DNA from 2 places in the Desulfosporosinus youngiae DSM 17734 genome. Region 1 is predicted to be linked to the other one. Evidence: riboswitches for the same ligand, from Rfam matches in the RefSeq annotation. Region 1 holds a riboswitch; the other holds the start of a gene.

The links. A riboswitch is a leader RNA that binds a small molecule or an ion and turns the genes downstream of it on or off. The one in region 1 is predicted to bind S-adenosylmethionine.
Region 2: it holds a riboswitch for S-adenosylmethionine, as region 1 does, so the genes downstream of both, DESYODRAFT_RS02175 (homocysteine synthase) here and DESYODRAFT_RS03160 (methionine ABC transporter ATP-binding protein) in region 1, are expected to answer to the same signal.

What each region holds. Positions count from the first base shown of each region.
Region 1 covers NZ_CM001441.1:660,676-667,792, reverse strand. Annotated here, with positions in the region: gene pylSc (pyrrolysine--tRNA(Pyl) ligase large subunit) at 1-66, opposite strand, end outside; gene DESYODRAFT_RS03180 (type I restriction-modification system subunit M N-terminal domain-containing protein) at 259-741, opposite strand; gene DESYODRAFT_RS03175 (6-phosphofructokinase) at 770-1,849, opposite strand; gene hisZ (ATP phosphoribosyltransferase regulatory subunit) at 1,951-3,114, opposite strand; gene DESYODRAFT_RS03165 (YerC/YecD family TrpR-related protein) at 3,115-3,447, opposite strand; SAM riboswitch class I at 3,645-3,743, shown strand; gene DESYODRAFT_RS03160 (methionine ABC transporter ATP-binding protein) at 3,839-4,864, shown strand; gene DESYODRAFT_RS03155 (methionine ABC transporter permease) at 4,854-5,540, shown strand; gene DESYODRAFT_RS03150 (MetQ/NlpA family ABC transporter substrate-binding protein) at 5,633-6,457, shown strand; gene DESYODRAFT_RS27890 (hypothetical protein) at 6,492-6,632, shown strand; gene DESYODRAFT_RS03145 (PAS domain S-box protein) at 6,663-7,117, opposite strand, start outside.
Region 2 covers NZ_CM001441.1:443,276-450,392, forward strand. Annotated here, with positions in the region: gene cooS (anaerobic carbon-monoxide dehydrogenase catalytic subunit) at 1-491, shown strand, start outside; gene DESYODRAFT_RS02165 (formate--tetrahydrofolate ligase) at 696-2,366, shown strand; gene metA (homoserine O-acetyltransferase MetA) at 2,453-3,376, opposite strand; gene DESYODRAFT_RS02175 (homocysteine synthase) at 3,447-4,739, opposite strand; SAM riboswitch class I at 4,871-4,977, opposite strand; gene DESYODRAFT_RS02180 (LysR family transcriptional regulator) at 5,264-6,187, shown strand; gene DESYODRAFT_RS02185 (YueI family protein) at 6,287-6,679, opposite strand; gene DESYODRAFT_RS02190 (HAD family hydrolase) at 6,867-7,117, opposite strand, start outside.

The sequences.
Region 1 (7,117 bases):
TTGTTCAGAAGATGCGTTAAGTTCTTTTAAGCGTTGCAATTGAACCGTCGACCATGAAATACTCAAGAGATGAACCTCCTGTCAAAACACTTAGACATAAAAATGGCGAGGAGTACGGGAGTTTCACCCGTCTGCACGAATTTAGAGTCCGTGTGATCTATTCGATCTACCCCCCATGTCGTTTTTAGATTACCACTAATTCCAATTTTGTGCAAGCTTGTGTTATGAAACCAGCTTGATCAGCAGTTCTCCATAGTTTTAGAAGCCTAAGTGATCATCCGTCAACACCAATTCTTCAAAACGCTTGATTAATTCTGCCAGATCTGCATTAGTAATGTACATTTCGCCTGTTTCTGAGGTCTTATTAAAATCAATAGTTTTTAAGACTCCCAGGCAACCCCGATTCTTATCGTCAATCTCTGCAAAAGCCTTCGTTAAGTAAGCCCTTAAATCTTGATTTTCCTGTTTTATTATGTCCCACCGTGCCATCTTCGGTACAAACAAACGATAAGATTCTCTTTTTTCCAAATCCTCTTCTATTTCATTTTGAGATAAGCCCTTGGCCATAAGTTTATTGCGCCGAACCTCTCGTTCCATATTAAATCGGTCGTTCAAACGTTTTAAAAAAACGATGGCTATCACATACTCCTTAAATCCCACAGCCTCCCGGTCTCCACGTAAAGCGTCGCAAGTCTCATCAAGGAAACTCTCAAACTCCGCTGCAGATAATTTGCCCTCCATCGTTCAAGCCTCCCTATCCTTTTTAGAACTAATCGCCAAACTCCATGCCAAGAGTGCGCGCCGCTAACAACAACGGATCATTCAAGGGCACAAGTTTAATTTGATCAACCGCTTCACGAAGAGGGACCCGTACAATCTCTCTGCCCTGAAGAGCGACCATGATTCCGAATTCCTCCTCAAGTGCAGCGTCAACTGCCGACGTTCCGTAACGTGTAGAAAGTACACGATCATAGGCATTGGGGGAACCACCCCGTTGAAGATGTCCGAGCACCGTCACCCGAGTTTCCATCCCATGATGTTCTTCAAGATCACGACCTATTTTGGCGCCAATCCCCCCCAGTTTAATCGGGTCAACTCGCCCCTCCATCATGCGCTCGACAACCATTTCCCCGCCCAGTGGTTTCGCTCCCTCTGCCGCGACAATAATGCTGAATTTCTTTCCTTGTCTGGCCCGTTGTTGAATGCACAGCGCAACCCGGTTTAGATTATAAGGAATTTCGGGAATCAGGATAACATCCGCTCCTCCTGCTACCCCGGCATACAAAGCAATCCAGCCCGCATAGCGCCCCATGACTTCAAGAATCATAACCCGGTGATGGGATTCCGCGGTGGTATGTAAACGGTCTAAGGCTTCTTGGGCCGTAGCTACCGCCGTTTGGAAACCAAAGGTTTGATCCGTAGCCATTAAATCATTGTCAATCGTCTTGGGAATTCCGATCACTTTAAGCCCTTTATTGGCAAACTCAAGGGCGATCTTCAGACTTCCGTCTCCCCCAATTGCCAGCAAGGCATCCACACCCTGCTCTTGTAAATTCCGGATGACATCATCTGAGCGATCCACCGGTTGAGTTACCCCATTTAGTTTTGTTTGATAAGCAAAAGGGTTATCTCGATTCGTTGTTCCTAAAATCGTGCCGCCACGTGGTAAAATACCCGAAACCTCCCGCAGAGAAAGGGGCACAAAATCCCCTTCTACCGCTCCACGAAAACCATCTCTGATTCCAAGCACTTCGAGTCCATATCCATGTGCACTCTTAGCAATTGCCCGAATCACCGCATTGAGCCCCGGACAATCTCCCCCGCCTGTAAGTACCGCAAGTTTACGCAATTTTTACACCCCTTATCCAGATGTATCTCCAATATGTCATTATATAATATTCCAGCCTAAAAAAGTGCTGAACTCATCCAATTATTTCAAATTATTTGTCTTCACAAACTTTCTCCATCAACACATAAAACCTGAGCAATATTCTTTTGCCGCGCTATTTTCCCTGCCTCATCATTGCCTAAAACTCCGAGAGACATCTCTACCCGTTTCCCCAAGGCCCTCAAAGCCTGGCTCCGGCGAATGACCTGCTTCGCATCGGATCCATAAACTAAGACATCTGCTCCCTCGACATTTGGCAGCGGAAATTGTTCCAAGAGATTGCCTAAATGTATCGCAAACCCGGTTGCCGGCTGAGGGATACCAAAGTCGGCATATAAGGCATCATAACGTCCGCCCTCAACGACCGGAAAACCTATTCCCGGAACATACCCTTCAAAAATCACCCCAGTATAATATGAAAAACCCCGAAGTATTCCCAGATCTAAGGACACATTCTCCTGAACACCAAAATCATTTAAATACTGATAAATTCTCCTTAGACTTTCGACTGCTGCCCGAATTGCGGGTCTCTCACTCCAACCGAGGACTTCATCCAGAATTTCCTCTCCCCCGTGAAAATGGGGTAACCGAAGCAGTAGCTCCTGAACCCGTCCCGGTAATCCACTTTGTCTGACACAGCTTTCCACGCCCACCATGTCCTTACGAGCTAATACTTCTTCTAATTTGGCCTGTATCCCCTCATCCACTCCGGCTTCCAGCATGAGTCCCGAAAAAATCCCCATATGTCCCAGATTAAATTGATAATTTTCCAGGCCCAAACCTGCGATAGCTTCTACAGCAAGGGCAATCACTTCAGCGTCTGCCAGTTCCTGGTCAGAACCCACCAGTTCTACACCCAATTGTCGGAACTCTCTGTGCCTGACATTGGTATTTCGATAGACATCTGCACCATAACATAAGCGCAGGGGAAATTCTCCCCCCCTCATACGTGTACCGACAAGACGGGCGATCGGTATCGTCAGTTCGGGGCGTAAGGTTAATATATGCCCTTCACGGTCAAAAAACTTGTACAGCAAATCGTCCTGGTCAACATCCGGCTGAACACAAGCCGAATATTCCAAGGTTGGAGTCAATACTTTCTGATAAGACCACTGCCGGAAAAGGGCCAGAACTTTTTCCTCTAACTCCTCTTGAACAGCGATTTCCTCAGGTAATAGATCCCGCATGCCCTTTGGTATACGCAACCCTAAATTCGTTCTCAACATTTATGCTTCTCCTTCATGACCGTCATTTTTCTGTGCGTTCTGCTCCTTTAAACGCCGTAAGATAAGCTGATAACCATCTGCTCCGAAATTCAAGCAGCGCTTCACACGACTGATCGTTGCAGTACTTACTCCGGTTCTTTCCGTAATTGCGGTATAGGTCTCGTTCCTTTGCAGCATCTTAGCGACTTCCAAACGCTGAGCCAAAGCCTTGATTTCAGCAACTGTCGCGATATCTTCAAAGAACCGATAACACTCTTCTTTGCTCTTAAGCAATAAAACGGCTTCTACTAGGGCATCATTTAAGGGATTTTGTAAACGCTCATCGCTTGACATGGCTTTCCCCTCCCAAATAATTGAACAAGGTCACTGTCTCCCTTTAATCTATTAAAGTGTTGTGTTATTGTCAAGCTTTTTTAGTTCAAGTATAAATTAAACCCGTATAAATTTTATCTCTTGCCAACCCTATCTTCCCTATGCTAAACTATGGATAGCTTTAGTAATTCTTAGACACAGTAAAACCTCATAGTAGACTCTTATTCAGAGTAGGTGGAGGGACTGGCCCGATGAAGCCCGGCAACCGGCATTTTTGCACGGTGCTAACTCCTGCAGAGAAATCTGGGAGATAAGAGGAAAACCGAATGGTACTCCGCGGGTTTTCTTCGCGGAGTTTTGTTGTGTATAAAACCGCTGGGCATAAATTAATTATGCAAAGGAGCAATAACCTTTGATTCAGATTAAACAATTAGTAAAGCAATATTCTTCTCGTCAAGGGAACGTCATTGCCCTTGATAATGTATCCTTGAACATTTCGCAGGGGTCCATCTACGGGATTATTGGATTGAGCGGTGCAGGAAAAAGCACATTAGTGCGCTGCTTAAACCTTCTCGAGAAACCAACGAGTGGTCACATCATTGTCGCCGGCCAAGACCTGACACAGCTTTCCGGCAAGGAACTGCGTCATGCGCGTCAGAATATTGGCATGATCTTTCAACATTTTTATCTTCTTCTATCACGGACCGTAGAGGAAAACATTGCCTTCCCCCTGGAAATCGCCGGAGTGTCTAAGAAGGAAATCTCGGTACGGGTCAAAGAATTACTCCATTTAGTTGGTCTCGAAGATAAAGCGTCTGTTTATCCTGCGCAATTAAGCGGCGGCCAAAAACAACGGGTTGGAATTGCCCGGGCACTCGCCACCAAGCCACAAGTCCTCTTATGTGACGAAGCCACCTCAGCCTTAGATCCGCAGACCACCCTTTCTATTCTCAATCTTTTGCGGGATATCAACCAGAAACTTGGTTTAACGATTGTGATGATTACCCATGAAATGAAAGTAGTCAAAGAAATCTGCACGGATGTTGCGGTTATTCATGCCGCACACATTGTTGAAAACGGTCCTGTCGAATCTGTTTTTATTAAACCTCAGTCAGATATCGCCCGCCAGTTTATCTCAACTGTTTTTCCGAACGAACTTCCAGCCGACCTTTTACAGGAGCTTGCAACTCACAAAGATTCGGAAATTGTTCGCATACAATTTCTCGGTTCACGGGCCTCAGATCCAATCATCACTGACTTACTGCGTTCTTGCGATGTCCGGGCCAATATTCTCTATGGAAGCATCGACCACTTGAGGTCCACATTATTTGGTACACTTACCATCGAACTTCTCGGAAACCCCGAACAAATCAAAACAGCCCATCGCTACTTGGAATCTCGCAAATTAAATGTGGAGGTGATTCATCGTGGGCTTTGATTCATCCCTGCTTTTTCAGGCGACTTTTTGGATTGATTCATTCCGGCTTGTCATACCGGCAACCGGCGAAACCCTCTATATGGTACTCGCTTCCACGGTACTGGCTTACCTGCTGGGACTTCCTTTAGGCATTATTTTGGTCATTACTTCTCCCGGGCACATCATGCCCAATCCATGGGTCGAGCGGACTTTAGGCACCGTCATCAACATCTTGCGTTCCGCTCCGTTCATCATCCTATTGGTAGCCTTAATCCCATTCACTAAATCCATTATTGGCTCATCGATCGGTACAACTGCAGCTATTGTTCCTCTCGTCATCTCAGCTGCTCCCTTTGTGGCCAGAGTCGTGGAAAGTTCTCTCAAAGAAGTTCCTTACGGCGTCATTGAAGCGGCTTTATCAATGGGAGCTTCCCCCCAACAAATCATCCAAAAAGTTCTTCTTCCTGAAGCAAAAGCTTCACTGATTCTAGGCGTTGCCATCACGACAATCAGTGTCATCGGCTACACCGCTATGGCCGGTGCTGTTGGCGGGGGTGGGTTAGGAGACTTGGCCATCCAATATGGTTACAACCGTTTCCGAACCGATATTATGATCATCACCGTCGTCATTCTTGTCGTGATTGTTCAGATCATACAATCTCTGGGAACCACACTGGCACGCAAGCTTACTCATTAAATCCTCAGTTATGAACCCGTCCCACGCTTTACCTGCATCCTAGAAAAGGCAACCCTGTCCAAAAGAAATGAAACAAATAGGAGGAAGAAATTATGTCAAGAATCAAGAATCATCGCTGTTTTGCCCTTTTGCTCACTGTTTTCGTCTCTCTTTCCCTCGTGCTTTCCGGCTGTGGCTCCGACAAGTCCTCTGGCACCGTACTTAAAGTTGGGGCAACCCCAATCCCTCATGCTGAAATCCTGGAACACATTAAACCTGCTCTTCTCAAAGAAGGCGTTGACCTTCAAATCGTGAATTACACTGATTACGTCCGCCCAAACTTGGACTTGGATACAGGTGATATCGACGCTAACTTCTTCCAACATACTCCTTACCTGGACTCCTTTAACCAAGATCACTCCCTGAAGAATGTTTCCATTGCTAATGTCCACATCGAACCAATGGGGGTTTACTCTAAAAAAATCACGAAACTGGAAGACCTCAAAAATGGAGATACCATAGTCATTCCCAATGATCCTTCTAACAGCGGCCGCGCCCTTGCCCTCCTGGCCAAAGCCGGCGTCATTCAATTAAACGATGGAGTAGGCATCAAAGGAACCGTTAATGATATTAAGACTAACCTCAAGCAACTTAAAATTACTCCCCTCGACGCTCCTCAGCTTCCAAGAGTGCTTGAAGATCCTAAAGTTAATGCCGCAGTAATCAATACAAATTTCGCCATTGAAGGCGGACTTAACCCAATCAATGATTCCATTATTATGGAAGACAAAGACTCTCCTTATGCTAATATTCTAGTTGTCAAGGACACTCGTAAAGACGATCCCGCTCTACAAAAGCTAGCTAAAGCTCTAACTTCACCAGAGGTTAAAACGTTCATCGAAGAAAAATATCAAGGCTCGATTGTTCCGGCATTCTAAAAATAAATTAGAACGTGACAAAAGGACGGGGTTCATGATAGCATTGAAATGCTATCATGAACCCCGTTCCCTTGTCATCCTGGCCATGCTGGACTGGCCTTCAACCATAAAGTCCTCGAAAGCCGTGCAATTGCTGGATTTTTCACAAGGAACCCCAATGCAGTGCGTCTATTAAATAAAACCAAAGGGTAAATTATCATGCAAATTATAGATTCTCACTCGACGGAAACCTAACTGTAACTGTTGTCCCTGTATGATCTGAGTCAAAACTAATTGACGCTTTATGGCGTGCAACAATACTCTGGCATATTGCGATCCCTAATCCGGTCCCTCGTTCTTTGGTTGTTAGAAACGGAGTCCCTAGATTTTCGAGTATATCCGGATCAACTCCTCTGCCTTGATCACAGACTTCAAGAATTATATCGTTTCTCAAGGCATAAGTTCGAATGGTTAAAGCCGCACCCGCTTGCATCGCTTCAAATCCATTTCTCGCCAAGTTCAAAATCAACTGTCGAAGCTCATTTCCATTCCCACGTATATCAGCAACTTCATCAAACTCAAACGCTATTTTTTTATCTTGATTGATTGCATCAGCCGTTAAAAGCGGAGTTAACGATGTGACTATTCTTGTAATATTGATCAATTTAAAATCAATGGATT
Region 2 (7,117 bases), 220 kb from region 1:
TGGTGGTTTCCGCGGGCTGCGGAAATCATGCCTTGGAAGTTGCGGGAATGTGCAACATGGATGCCGTTAAAATGGCGGGCAAAGGGCTAAGTGAAATATGCGGCGCTTTGAAAATTCCTCCGGTCTTAAGCTTTGGAACGTGTACTGATACCGGAAGAATATCCATGCTTGTGACAGCACTTGCCGACCATCTGGACGTTGATGTGCCTCAATTACCGATTGCAGTAACTGCTCCGGAATGGATGGAGCAGAAAGCGACGATTGACGGTGTGTTTGCCGTGGCCTATGGAGCATATACACACTTATCTCCGACTCCCTTCGTAACGGGTGCACCTCAACTGGTCAAGTTATTGACTCAAGATGTCGAAGGGCTGACCGGAGGGAAGGTCGCTCTGGGAGATGATCCCGTTGAAGTAGCCAATAATATTGAAGCCCATATTATGGCTAAACGAAAAGGGCTCGGTCTAAGCACGAACCAAGCAGCAAGGTGAACAAGAATATCGAACTAAGGGAGATGATTAGCTCATCTCTCTTAGTTCGTCGTCATCTATGCTTTCCAAGTTCAGTTATTTCTCTATCTGAACTAGAGGCTAAAGTAAGGATTATTGGTGCAAAAAGTACACAAACTATGAAAGAGACTTTAACAGCAGTTAGGAGTTACCTGCAAAAAAGAAACCAGAAGGGAAGTTAAGAGCATGAAAACTGATATCGAAATCGCCCAGGCAGCAGTTATGAAGCCAATCTTAGAGATTGCTAAAACCCTTGATTTGCAAGAAGATGAAGTGGAGTTATATGGCAAGTACAAAGCCAAGGTGAATTTGAGTGTTTGGAACCGCTTAAAGGATAAGCCTAATGGCAAGCTGATTTTAGTAACGGCTATCAATCCGACTCCTGCAGGAGAAGGTAAAACCACAACAACGGTGGGATTAGGGCAAGCGCTTTCCAAAATGGGCAAAAAGGCTATGATTGCGGTACGCGAACCATCCCTTGGACCTTGTTTCGGAGTTAAGGGCGGAGCGGCCGGAGGCGGGTATGCTCAAGTTGTGCCCATGGAAGATATTAATCTTCACTTTACCGGGGATTTCCATGCAATTACGTCAGCTCATAGTCTTTTAGCCGCGATGTTGGATAATAGTATTCAGCAGGGAAACCCTCTGAATATCGATCCCCGTCAAGTTGTTTTCCGTCGCGTGGTAGATATGAATGATCGGGCCCTGCGCAATATTGTTATAGGTTTGGGCGGCAAGATGGAAGGAGTTCCCCGCCAAAATGGCTATGATATTACTGTAGCCTCTGAAGTCATGGCAATCCTGTGTTTGGCCAGTGATCTAATGGATCTCAAAGAACGTTTTGGCAGGATTGTGGTAGCTTATACTTATGAAGGAAAGCCTGTAACCGCCCATGATTTAGAAGCTGAAGGGGCAATGGCACTTCTAATGAAAGACGCCATTAAACCAAATCTGGTTCAAACCTTGGAAAATACGCCGGTATTTATTCATGGCGGCCCATTTGCGAATATTGCCCATGGCTGCAACAGCATTATGGCAACGAAACTGGGCCTCAAGCTAGCGGATTATTTAGTTACAGAAGCCGGCTTTGGCGCCGACCTTGGAGCAGAAAAATTCTTTGATCTGAAGTGCCGCTTCGGTGGCTTGAAACCGGAGGCTGTGGTGATTGTGGCAACGGTTCGGGCCTTAAAAATGAACGGCGGGGTAGCCAAAGATCAATTGGGAAATGAAGACTTAGAGGCTTTGGCACGGGGTGTGGTCAACCTGGAGAAACATATCGAAAACATGGCCAAATTTGGGGTTCCGGCAGTTGTCGCGATTAACCGGTTCCCAACGGATACAGAAGCGGAGTTGAACCTGGTGCGGGACAGGTGTCAGCAATTAGGCGCGGAGGTAGCGCTTTCCGAAGTATTTACGCGGGGCGGAGAAGGCGGCGTGGAGCTTGCTGAAACCGTACTTTCCACACTGGAACGCAAAGTATCCAACTTCAGGGTTCTTTATGAATTAGAGCTGTCCATTGAGGAGAAAATCGGCAGAATAGCTAAAGAAATTTATGGGGCGGACGGAGTTAACTTTGATAAAACGGCTCAAGCTTCCATAAAGAAATATGTCGAGTTGGGGTATGGCAATTTGCCAATCTGCATGGCCAAAACACAATACTCTCTCACAGACGATGCCGCTCGATTAGGGCGGCCGACGGATTTCACGATCACCGTCCGGGAAGTTCGTCTTTCGGCCGGAGCGGGATTCCTGGTTGCAATTACCGGTGCAATTATGACCATGCCGGGACTGCCGAAACGGCCTGCAGCAACGAGAATGGATATTGATGCAGAAGGAAGAATCACGGGATTGTTCTAAGCAGAACTGCGAAAAGGTGCATAAAAAGAAACAAAGTTGTCCGATGTCCGGACAACTTTGTTTTTAAAGCTTGATAAACTTGTTATTCAGCGGGCACCCAGGTCATAGGGAGTTTCTTGATAGACGTAGTAATTCAGCCAGTTTTGAAAAAGAAGATTAGTATGGGAGCGCCAGTTGTGAATGGGTCTTCGGGTTGGATCATCATTTGGGAAATAGCTTTTGGGAAGAGCAATGGAAAGCCCTTTAGAGATGTCCCGGTCATATTCTTCTTTCAAGGTTAATGTATCGTATTCAGAATGTCCTGTTACAAAGACTTGTCGTCCATCCTTGGATACGACAATGTAAATGCCGGCTTCGTCCGACTCTGATAAAATCTCTAATTCAGGGTGTTTTTCAAGGTCGGAGTGCTTAATTTCCGTGTGGCGGGAATGGGGAACATAAAATTCATCGTCAAACCCTCTGAGAAGCTGCATCCCATTTAAACCGCTCTTATTAACATTGTGTTTGAAGATACCAAACATTTTCTCAGGGAGAGGGTATTTAGGAATCCCATAATGATGATAAAGACCTGCTTGTGCTCCCCAGCAAATGTGAAGTGTGGAGGTTACGTGGGTTTTTGTCCAAGCTAAGATGCTTTTAAACTCTTCCCAATAGGTGACTTCCTCAAATTCCAAGTGTTCAACCGGTGCTCCGGTTATAATCATACCGTCAAACTTTTGGTTTTCGATATCACTGAACCTTTTATAAAAGGAATCTAGGTGTTCTTGGGTTGTATTTTTAGATGTATGTGTGTCTATGCGCAAAAGCACAATATCAACTTGCAAGGGGGAATTGCCGAGCAGTCTTAAAAGCTGTGTTTCCGTGGTTTCTTTGACGGGCATGAGATTGAGAATAACGATTTTTAAAGGACGAATGTCCTGGTGAAAGGCGCGTTCTTCCCCCATCACAAAAATGTTTTCTTGATGCAGTATATCCAGAGCGGGCAGATTTTCAGGTATTTTAATGGGCACTGGCAAAACTCCTTTCCAGGTGTGAGGCTCGATGCAGGACAGATGAATTAAGTCTCGTTTGAGCTTGAGATTATGCTTGCTGGCTTGCCGCTAAAGCTTGGTCTAAATCATAGAGCAGGTCGTCAATGGTTTCGATTCCGATGGATACGCGGATCATATCCGGGGAGACTCCTGCGCCGCGTTGGGCTTCTTCATCAAGCTGTTGATGGGTGGTGCTTGCTGGATGAATAACCAAGGATTTGGCATCCCCGACGTTGGCTAAATGAGAAAATAGCTTAAGGCTGTTAATAAATCGTTTTCCCTCATTCAGACCGCCTTTAAGGCCAAAGGTGAAGATTGCGCCAGGCCCTTTAGGCAGGTATTTCTGAGCCAGTGCATGATACGGGTTTTTTTCAAGACCCGGGTAGTTAACCCAAGTGACTAAGTCATGCTGATCGAGAAACTCTGCCACCTTTTTGGCGTTTTCAACATGGCGTTCCATGCGTAAGGGGAGGGTTTCCAATCCTTGCAAGAGCAAGAACGAGTTAAACGGGGAAAGGCAAGCCCCGGTGTCGCGGAGAAGAGAGACTCTGGCTTTGGTGATATAGGCAGCATTACCACAGGCTTCTGTAAAGACAATACCATGGTAGCTGGGGTCCGGCTGACTGAGTCCGGGGAACTTGCCGTTGTTCCAGTCGAATTTTCCTGAGTCAACAATTACTCCTCCAATGGAAGTACCGTGTCCGCCAATGAATTTAGTAGCAGAATGCACTACGATGTCCGCTCCGAACTCAATAGGCCGGCATAAATAGGGGGAAGCGAAAGTATTGTCAACAATAAGCGGAAGACCGTTTTCGTGAGCAATACGGGCAATTTCCTCCAGGTCGGCAACATTGATGAGTGGATTTCCGATGGTTTCTGTGTATAAAGCTTTGGTATTTTCCGTGATTTTAGAACGGAATTCTTCCGGTTTATCAACATCAACGAAGTGGACTTTGATGCCAAGCTTAGCGAATGTATAGGCGAATAATGTGAAAGTGCCGCCGTAAAGAGAGCTGGAAGCCACAATTTCATCCCCGGCTTGGGCGATGTTTAAAAGAGCATAGGTTATGGCGGCTTGGCCGGAGGCAGTGGCAAGTGCTCCGATCCCCCCTTCGAGCAGGGCGATACGCTGCTCAAAAACGTCTTGGGTAGGATTCATGATCCGGGTGTAGATATTGCCTGGTTCTTTTAAGCCGAATAAATTGGCAGCATGATCTGTGTCGTTGAAGACGAAGGAGGATGTCTGGTAGATGGGAACGGCGCGTGAATTTGTGGCGAGATCCGGGCTTTGCCCTCCATGCAGGGAAATAGTTTCGATACCTGGTTGTCGTGTGTTAGTCATGATAAATCCTCCTAGTTTTTTTTAGTTGAGATACTGCTTGGGAAAACCGATGAGCCGGATCAAGGATGAAAAAGGTTTAAATAAAAACGACTGCTTCAAGAGAAGCAGTCGTCATGTTATTTAACGCGCTACTCTCATCTCTCAGAACCTGGGGTTCTGCTGGAATTAGCACCTCATAGCTTACGCTATCGGTTGCCGGGCATCATAGGGCCAGTCCCTCCGCCGCTCTTGATAAGAGAAAATTTGATATTCTATTGTTTTACTTGGAATATAGCTTACTATAAAACAAATTTCTATCGATGTCAACGTGAAATTCCTGCTAAATTCTGGGTGTGACAGGGGGCGAAATTTAGAGTAAATGAGCTGAATATACCCCAGGAAAACCCTACAATGATGCTGATAAGGATATTGTCTGGAAAAATGGGGAAGATTGTAAGGAATAGGACGTTGTAGAATCCCAGGAAAAGCAGTATCATTATACAAACTATGTTTGTTAAGAGATCCTAAATGAGGTGTAATCTGTGATTATAAATGATCCTTTAAAAATCTTTGTTACCATTGTTGAAAATAAGAATTCTTCTGATGCTGCAGAGGAACTTTACCTATCCCATCCTGATGTCAGTTTACAAATCCAAGGCTTAGAAGAAGAACTTGGCACAAAGTTGATTGATAACTCGTCAAACCATTTGGAGCTCACCCAATCGGGTGAGATATATTATGAATACGCTAAGCAAATTTTGCAATTGCAAGATAAGGCTAAACAGGAAATTAAGAGAATCTCAAATGTGGTCACAGGAAATTTGAGAGTGGGGGCCAGCTATACAATTGGAGAATACATTTTGCCCTTTGTAGTGGCCGAATTTGCTGCTCAATATCCGAAAGTGGAAATTGAAACCTCGATTGCTAATACGAGAGAGATAATTCGAGGGGTACAGGCTAATCACTTAGACATTGCCCTTGTGGAAGGAGAAGTTGATCATTCGGACATCCTTGTCCGCCCTTTAATGGAGGATGAAATTATTTTATTAGTACCAAATCAACATCCTTTAGCAAGACTTCCGATTGTTACGTCTGAGCACCTTCAAGACCAAGTATGGATTCTCAGAGAAAGCGGTTCCGGAACTCGTGCGTTTAGTGACAAGCTTTTCAAAGAATGGGGTATTCATGTCAGAAAGTCTTATATCTTTGGAAGTGGCCAAGCCATTAAGCAGGCTGTTACGGCTGGGTTAGGAATTGCCCTTGTCTCACGTTGGATTGTACGAAAGGAGCTCAATGCGAAAGAATTTAAGACGATCAGAATTAAGGGAAATCCCCTTACGCGTTCTTTTTACTTAATAGGACCGAAAAACCAGGAAACGTCCGAGGCCAGGGAAGTTTTTACGGAACAACTCTTAACCTTGGAGTCTGCTACATGGAGAAAGCTGAGCAAAAAGGGAATCGCAATTTAGTAGCTGGAGTTAACCAACCGTTGTAACTTGTCTTGTGAAAGGGAGACTGTTTGTGGGGAAGAGGAATAACAGTTTATCCATGATCCCCACTAGAATTATTTAAACATCAATATCTTGTATATCAACAGCATCATTACTTATTACCACTAATCCCGTCTCCCCTGTGAGCTCAGGATCATGAATTACCGTGTAGGATTTTTTCATTTTTCGGGCGAGTTTAAGGTACTTATCGGTAAACTGAGGGCTTAAGCTGCCATTTATAAGCATTCTTGAGCTTTCCCTATGACTTAAGGCTTTTTCTATTTCGGGATAGATGGATTTCTCAGCAACTTGTTTTTTGGTTAAACGCCGGATTATGCGTTCGCGGAATTCTCCAAGATAGTTGATTTTTTCGTCGCGCTTTAATTCAGGTATACCGTGGATGCCAACAGCTACTCTTTGCATAGATGGATCCATATTGGCTAAAGTATCCGTTTTATGATCGGATTTCATAAAAGACCTCCCTTTGGGTTTACTAATGACTATTTATATAATTTACCGTTATTTTAAGGATATGTATTGCGTAGACTAAGTCATTGGTTATCATAGGCAATGGCGATCTATTTCAGGCTAGAACGAGAGACATAAAGAGCCGCGCTATCTAGTATCTGGCGCGGCTCTTTATGTATTCATCTGACCTTCAGAGTCTTAAGGTGGCCTGGAGACGTTTGGTCTCCAGGAGTAAACCGAAGGCATCTTCTATCTTATGAACAACTAGATCAGCGGATAGAAGAGCTTGGGTGGAGGCACCCTCGGAGCCGATGACTGCAATGCCTAAGCGCGCATGCTGAAGCATTAATTGATCATTTGCTCCGTTTCCTATAGCTGCAACGTCTTGAGTTCCGAACTGTAAAATATAATCTGTTTTTTCCTTAACATGGTCTGTGCTTT